3 regions of the Herbaspirillum sp. GCM10030257 genome follow, and region 3 is predicted to be linked to each of the others. Evidence: predicted binding sites of a transcription regulator. Region 3 holds the regulator's gene; each other region holds the start of a gene.
The links. The regulator sigma-54, encoded in region 3, starts transcription at its own class of promoters, with help from an activator protein. The targets are predictions, from matches to a motif close to TGGCANGNAANCTGCTTT.

Region 1 (2,270 bases), on a different contig from region 3:
TATCAACGGGCACATGCATCATTACGTCGGCAGGGCCGTAACCGAGGTAATGCCCCTTCCACACCATGTTACGCAGGTCGTCATTGAGATTCTCGCCTGCCTCGAAAGGCAGTAGACTGACGCGCACGCCAAGTTTAGCAGCGAGAGCATTGGCGATCTCGACGTCGATACCGCTGTCCTTGTCGGAAAACGGCTGCATGCCCTTATAAACTGCGACCTTAAGCACTCCAGCCTGTCTTACTTTGTCAAGATCAGCTTGCGCCGCGTGCATGGTTGCGTTAAGTCCGCAAAACAGGGTGCCGAGCACGGCCAGTTTGCGCCATGTGATCGTTGTCATGATGGTCTCCTTGATTGTTAATTTTGTCTGTCGTTCCGTACGGATCCGTTGAAGGGCTCGAACTCCTACTACATTTGTGATACTTGTATTGCTACCGTTGTATCTGCGCTGCCAATTAAGGCTTCCATACGACGGCCGTGACCGCCGCATTGTCCTTGCATAGAACGGTACTTACCGCCTACTTCGTTTCGCGACGCGTATCGAGATAAGCCTTGATTGTCCACATGGCTTCCTGACTCAGAGTGCCCTCGAACGGCGGCATATAAACTGCACCGTTGCGTACCTTGCCACGCCGGACGGAGGTCATGTAATACTGCTCGACCTCCTTGAAGCAAGCCTGTTTCTTCGCTTCGATCTTTACGTTCATGCAGTCACGGTCCATCTTGCGCAGGTCGGGTGCGATACCACCGGACACTCCTTCGATGCCGTGGCAGCGTGCACAGTTCTGGTTGTAAGCCGAGCTGCCGATGCGGATCGCATCCTTGTTACCTCGGTATGGATTCTCTTCGCGCCATTGCTCACCAAGCTGCGGCAGCGACTTGGTGTCGACGGCCTGCGGCGTCACGTCGCCATGAGCATGGCTGACAGGCGAATGAAGAAGCGTTGCCATCGCTAGTGCTACGGTTGAGATCGCCGCAAACGCGGACCGGGATCGATGTGTATTCATAATGCCTCCTCAGCGTTAATTAAGAATTAGGTAGCTTCGTCAAGGCAAGTAGCGTGCCACTGATGATACAGACCAGGACCGTGTATGCAAATGCAATTGACGCTTGATAGTCCCTCGGATGGTTATAGAAAGACGGCAGCAATGAAGCACGCAGGGTGAGAAAAGCCGCATACATACAGTGTTGAAATGGCATCCATACCGACTCCATGCAGATTGATCCAATATGGAGCAGGCTGTTGCTAACTGAAACAGCTGATTGACACATCGCCGCTGCGGCGCCTCTATAGGCATTAAAGTCTTTATGCGCATTGGCTCAAACGGCACTTCAACAGAATGGCATGGAAATTGCGCAGCATCAGGAAAACACTCGACCGTTCCAGCGTCATCATGCGACACTGCGTTCGCCATACATGAGGAGACATCATGACCTTTCCGCGTGCCCCCTTGTGGCACCTTCTGCATCCTTCCCGGAAGGCATGCGCGCCGATTGCGCGGGAGTCAGCTTACAACCTGTTTCACCACTGGCTGTCGTTTGCTGGCCTGCTGCTGTTTGCCGCCTATCTTCTGTGGCAATACAAGGTATGGGCTACGCTGGCGAGCGCCGATCCCACTGGCATCACGCTAATCATCATTGCAATCTTTGTCGGGTGCACGCTATGGTGCGGCTGCCGCGCCTATCTTCTGTGCGCAGAAGCGGAGGACCTTGCATCCTGGCGGCACTGTGCCGGCATACAAACCTTGAACGCAGGTGCCGTGCATGCGTTTCTGTCGATGCGCCTAAATGGACAGGCCACTGGCCCGGCTGGGCAACTGGGACAGCCGCAGCATCAGGTAGACGTGCTGGCTGAATGTCTACATGGTCCGAGCGAATCCGCATGGTGGATTAACGGCGTACAGATCAAGCTGGGGCTGCTTGGGAAGGTAATCGGCTTTAGCATTCTCGCCTTGCAAATCGCGCGCATCGACAGCTTTGACGCCGCCCAGTCACAGACCTTGCTTCGTAGTCTTACAGGAGGGCTTGGCATCGCACTGCTCACCACCGCTGTAGGCCTGGTGGCCAATATCCTGCTTGGCTTGCAACTGGTACAAATAGACCGCTACGCAGACCGGCTGCTGGCCGAAACGCTGGCCTATGCTAACAGCAGGAATGAAGCCCGCACTCTTTCCCATGCGGAGCAGTGATGGCAATCGGACGCAAGCGGCGAGAGCCTGAAGTCGATCCGTTCTATGACATGCTGTTCAACATCTTGATCGCCTTTGTGTTCT
Region 2 (2,270 bases), on a different contig from region 3:
GAGTCTTTTCCTTGTGGTCTTCCATGTAATTTCCCCAGTGATTTTCGTGTAACGGATTCAGCCAGGTAACGCAGGTGACAGCGTCGACTTCAGCAATGGATGGCTGCTACCCGGCGAGCGGAGTTTGCCCGCGGTATCGGTCAACTGCATCCGTTCCAGCCACTGCTCAAACTCAGGCGCTCGCTTCAGCCCGAGAACACTGCGCAGATACAGGGCATCATGAAAGGAAGTGCTCTGGTAATTGAGCATGATGTCGTCGGCACCCGGTACACCCATGATGAAATTGACGCCTGCCGCCCCAAGCAGAGTCAGCAAGGTGTCCATGTCGTCCTGGTCGGCTTCCGCATGATTGGTATAGCAGATATCGCAGCCCATCGGCACACCGAGCAGCTTGCCGCAGAAATGGTCTTCCAGGCCCGCGCGGATGATCTGCTTGCCATCGAACAGATATTCCGGGCCGATAAAGCCAACCACGGTGTTGGTCAGCAGCGGATCGAGCTCACGTGCAACAGCATATGCGCGTGCCTCGCAGGTTTGCTGGTCGATGCCATGGTGTGCGTTGGCGGACAGCGCGCTGCCCTGCCCGGTTTCCAGATACATCAGGTTGTCGCCCACGGTCCCTCGCTGTAGCCCACGCGCGGCATCGCGGGCTTCCCGCAGCAGCGACAGATTGACACCGAAGCCTGCATTGGCTTTCTCCGTGCCCGCCACCGATTGAAACACCAGGTCAACTGGCGCGCCGCGTTCGATCGCCTTGATCTGGGTGGTGACATGGGTCAGCACACAAGTTTGCATCGGTATGTCGAAGCGACAGCGCAGATCATCCATCATGCGCCACAAGCCCATCATCGTATCCAGCGAATCGCTGGCGGGATTGATGCCGACGACCGCATCACCTGCGCCATACAACAGGCCATCCAGCATGCTGGCGGCAATGCCGCGCAGGTCATCGGTCGGATGATTCGGCTGCAGGCGCACGGCAAGATGCCCGGGCAGACCGAGCGTGTTCCGGAAGCGAGTCACGACGCGGCACTTTCTTGCCACGAGGATAAGGTCCTGGTTGCGCATCAGCTTGCTGACGGCTGCCGCCATTTCCGGCGTGATACCGCGCGCGCAGGCGGTCAGCGTGTCGCTATCCGTGGTATCCAACAATAGCCAGTCGCGAAAATCCCCTACGGTGAGATGAGCAATCGGTACGAAGGCTTCGGCCTGGTGCGTGTCGAGAATGAGCCGAGTGACTTCATCCCATTCATAAGGGATCAGCGCATCGTTCAAAAAGGCGCGCAAGGGAACATCGGCCAGTGCCATCTTGGCGGCCATGCGTTCTTCGGCACTGAGTGCGGCTACCCCGGCGAGATAATCGCCCGAGCGGGCCGGACTGGCCCTTGCCATCAAGGTTGCAAGGTCGGGGAAGACATACGTCTTACTTCCTGCGCTGGTACGGTATCCCATCTGGCATCTCCATCTCGGCTGCAGCGTCGAATTCGGTATTGGGCAAAGCAAACCTGCAGCAGTAATCATGCCTATCGGATGACACCCTGTCACGCGGCGATATCACGGAGGCCGCAAGCTTGCCGGCCTGTCAGGCAAGCTTGGCACGCTGGATGTCTTACATACAACCAACCGCCATGGCATCTTTCCAAAATGCAAGTGCTTCTGACAATCTTGAGTAATTTGCGGTAAAGTGCTTGCACCTGAATTTAACGACTTGAGCAGCCATCAGCGATGATCCGGCTGCCTGCCTTCACCTTAAAAGGAGACATCTTGCGTAGATCATTCCTCGCGCTCGCCATCGGCGCCGCACTCGCACTCAGCCTTCCCGCCGTCGCACAGCAGAAATACCAGCCTGAATACCGTCTGTCGACCGTTCTTGGCACCGCTTTCCCATGGGGCAAGGGTGGCGAACGCTGGGCGGAGCTTGTGAAGGAAAAGACTCAAGGCCGCATCAACATCAAGATGTACCCGGGCACTTCACTGGTTGCCGGCGACCAGACACGTGAATTCACGGCCATTCGCCAGGGCGTCATTGACCTCGCGGTTGGCTCGTCGATCAACTGGTCACCGCAGGTCAAGGAACTCAACCTGTTCTCGCTCCCTTTCCTGCTGCCTGATTACAAGGCGCTGGACGCACTGACACAGGGAGAAGTCGGCGCCGATATTTTCAAGGTCATTGAAAAGAACGGCGTGGTGCCGCTTGCCTGGGGCGAGAACGGTTACCGCGAAATCAGTAATTCCAAGCGCGACATCCGTACACCAGCTGACATGAAAGG
Region 3 (2,270 bases):
TCGCCATCTCGCGCATGCCGATTCACCGGCGCGCGACGCTGGGCTTGTCCTACCTGCCGCAGGAGGCATCGGTATTTCGCAAGCTGACGGTAGAAGACAATATCCGCGCCGTGCTGGAATTGCAGCGGGTCGACGACAAACCCTTGCCGAAGGCCGAGATCGACAAGCGCCTCGGCAGACTGTTGTCGGACCTGCAGATCGAACGACTGCGCGAAAACCAGGCTTTGTCGCTGTCGGGTGGCGAGCGGCGACGCGTCGAGATTGCACGGGCGCTGGCAACCAATCCGCGCTTCGTGCTGCTGGATGAACCGTTCGCCGGCGTCGATCCGATCGCGGTGATTGAAATTCAGCGCATTGTGCGCTTTTTGAAGGAACGTGGCATCGGTGTGCTGATCACCGACCACAACGTACGGGAAACGCTGGGCATTTGCGATCGGGCTTATATTATTAATCAAGGCTCGGTCCTCGCAAGCGGACGTCCAGACGACATTATTGCCAACGAATCCGTGCGCCGCGTGTATCTCGGCGAACACTTCCGGATGTAGGGAAGAAACAGACAGGCATGAAACAGACTCTCCAACTTCGCGTATCGCAACATCTCGCGCTGACACCGCAGCTGCAACAATCGATCCGCTTGTTGCAGCTGTCGACGCTCGAGCTGCATCAGGAGCTGGAACAAATCCTTTCCGACAATCCGATGCTGGAGCGTGTTGACGATCCGCTCGACCATTCGGTACGGCTGCTGGCCGATGGCGCCATCAGTGCGCCGCCATCGGCCAGCAGTTCCGAAGCGCCCGCGGCTGATGCTTCGACGCCCAGTCGTGATGAACCAGAAGGCAGCTTTGAAGGCGGGGAATCAGGCGAAAATTCCAATGCGTCGGACAACGACTGGAGCTTCGACGACGTTGCACGCACTTCCAAGGCTCCGGAAGATGACGACGCCCGACCGCAGCTGGAAGCCCACGAGACCACCCTGCGCGAACACCTGCTGGAGCAGATGCGCCTGACCGTGCGCGAACCGCGTGATCGTGCCCTGGTCGAGCTGATCATCGATGCCCTCAACGACAATGGCTATCTCGACGAGTCACTGGAAGAAATCCATGCTCGGCTGCCGGCGGAACTCGAGATCGATCTCGATGACCTCAATGTGGCGCTCAAGATGCTGCAGAGTTTCGAGCCGGCCGGCGTCGGTGCGCGCAATGCATCGGAATGCCTGTCGATCCAGATCCGCCGTTTTCCCAAGGTACCGATGGTGACACGTCGCCGCGCACTGGAAATCGTCGAAAACTACCTGCCCTTGTTTGCTCAGCGAGACTTCAACAAACTGAAGAAGGCGCTCGATTGCGACGACGAAGACTTGCGCGAAGCGCAGTACGTGATCAAGCAATGCAATCCGCATCCCGGTGCACTGTACGCGTCGGATGCCTCCGATTATGTCGTCCCCGACGTGATCGTGAAAAAAACAAAAAACGGCTGGCAAGTCATGCTCAACCACGATGTGATGCCCCGGCTGCGCGTCAACGCCTTGTATGCCAACATCCTCAAGCAGAACAAGGGTGAGGGATCACTTTCGTCACAACTGCAGGAAGCCAAGTGGCTGATCAAGAATATGCGGCAGCGCTTCGATACCATCCTGCGTGTTGCACAGGCAATTGTTGACCGCCAGCGGAACTTTTTCTCGCATGGTGCGGTCGCCATGCGCCCCCTTGTCTTGCGTGAAATAGCTGATACACTAGGTTTACACGAGAGCACTATCTCTCGGGTAACAACTCAAAAGTACATGCTGACCCCCCACGGCATGTTTGAGTTGAAGTACTTCTTCGGTAGCCATGTCGCGACAGAAGCAGGGGGAGAAGCTTCTTCGACCGCGATCCGCGCCCTCATCAAACAATTGATAGGAGCAGAAGACCCCAAGAATCCATTTTCTGACAGCAAAATTGCAGATATGTTGGGGGAACAGGGCATGGTTGTAGCACGACGTACGGTCGCAAAATATCGCGAAGCCCTGAAAATCCCTCCAGTCAATCTGCGCAAATCCCTGTAGTTTTTGTTGTAGTGATGTTGCTGTGTTCCAGCGTAGCCCACCCACCTACGCTTTTCGGGGCACGTTTGCGAACCTCCAGCGACGCCAGCCATAGGAGCGCTGTATGAACCTCATAATCAGTGGACATCATCTGGAATTGACACCTGCCATTCGCGAATACGTCCAAAACAAACTGGACAGGATTATTCGACATTTCGATCATGTCATTGATATTGCAGTCATCCTC

Region 1: a site for sigma-54 is predicted at 1,046-1,063, ahead of pedF (cytochrome c-550 PedF). Genes of this name have one in related genera too.
Region 2: a site for sigma-54 is predicted at 1,508-1,525, ahead of ACFQUU_RS15955 (ethanolamine ammonia-lyase subunit EutB). Genes of this name have one in related genera too.

What each region holds. Positions count from the first base shown of each region.
Region 1 covers NZ_JBHTDH010000018.1:76,118-78,387, forward strand. Annotated here, with positions in the region: gene ACFQUU_RS21820 (substrate-binding periplasmic protein) at 1-337, opposite strand, end outside; gene pedF (cytochrome c-550 PedF) at 516-1,004, opposite strand; gene ACFQUU_RS21830 (hypothetical protein) at 1,428-2,186, shown strand; gene ACFQUU_RS21835 (hypothetical protein) at 2,186-2,270, shown strand, end outside.
Region 2 covers NZ_JBHTDH010000009.1:171,627-173,896, forward strand. Annotated here, with positions in the region: gene eutC (ethanolamine ammonia-lyase subunit EutC) at 1-25, opposite strand, end outside; gene ACFQUU_RS15955 (ethanolamine ammonia-lyase subunit EutB) at 58-1,452, opposite strand; gene ACFQUU_RS15960 (DctP family TRAP transporter solute-binding subunit) at 1,726-2,270, shown strand, end outside.
Region 3 covers NZ_JBHTDH010000006.1:236,362-238,631, reverse strand. Annotated here, with positions in the region: gene lptB (LPS export ABC transporter ATP-binding protein) at 1-545, shown strand, start outside; gene ACFQUU_RS11930 (RNA polymerase factor sigma-54) at 563-2,044, shown strand; gene hpf (ribosome hibernation-promoting factor, HPF/YfiA family) at 2,148-2,270, shown strand, end outside.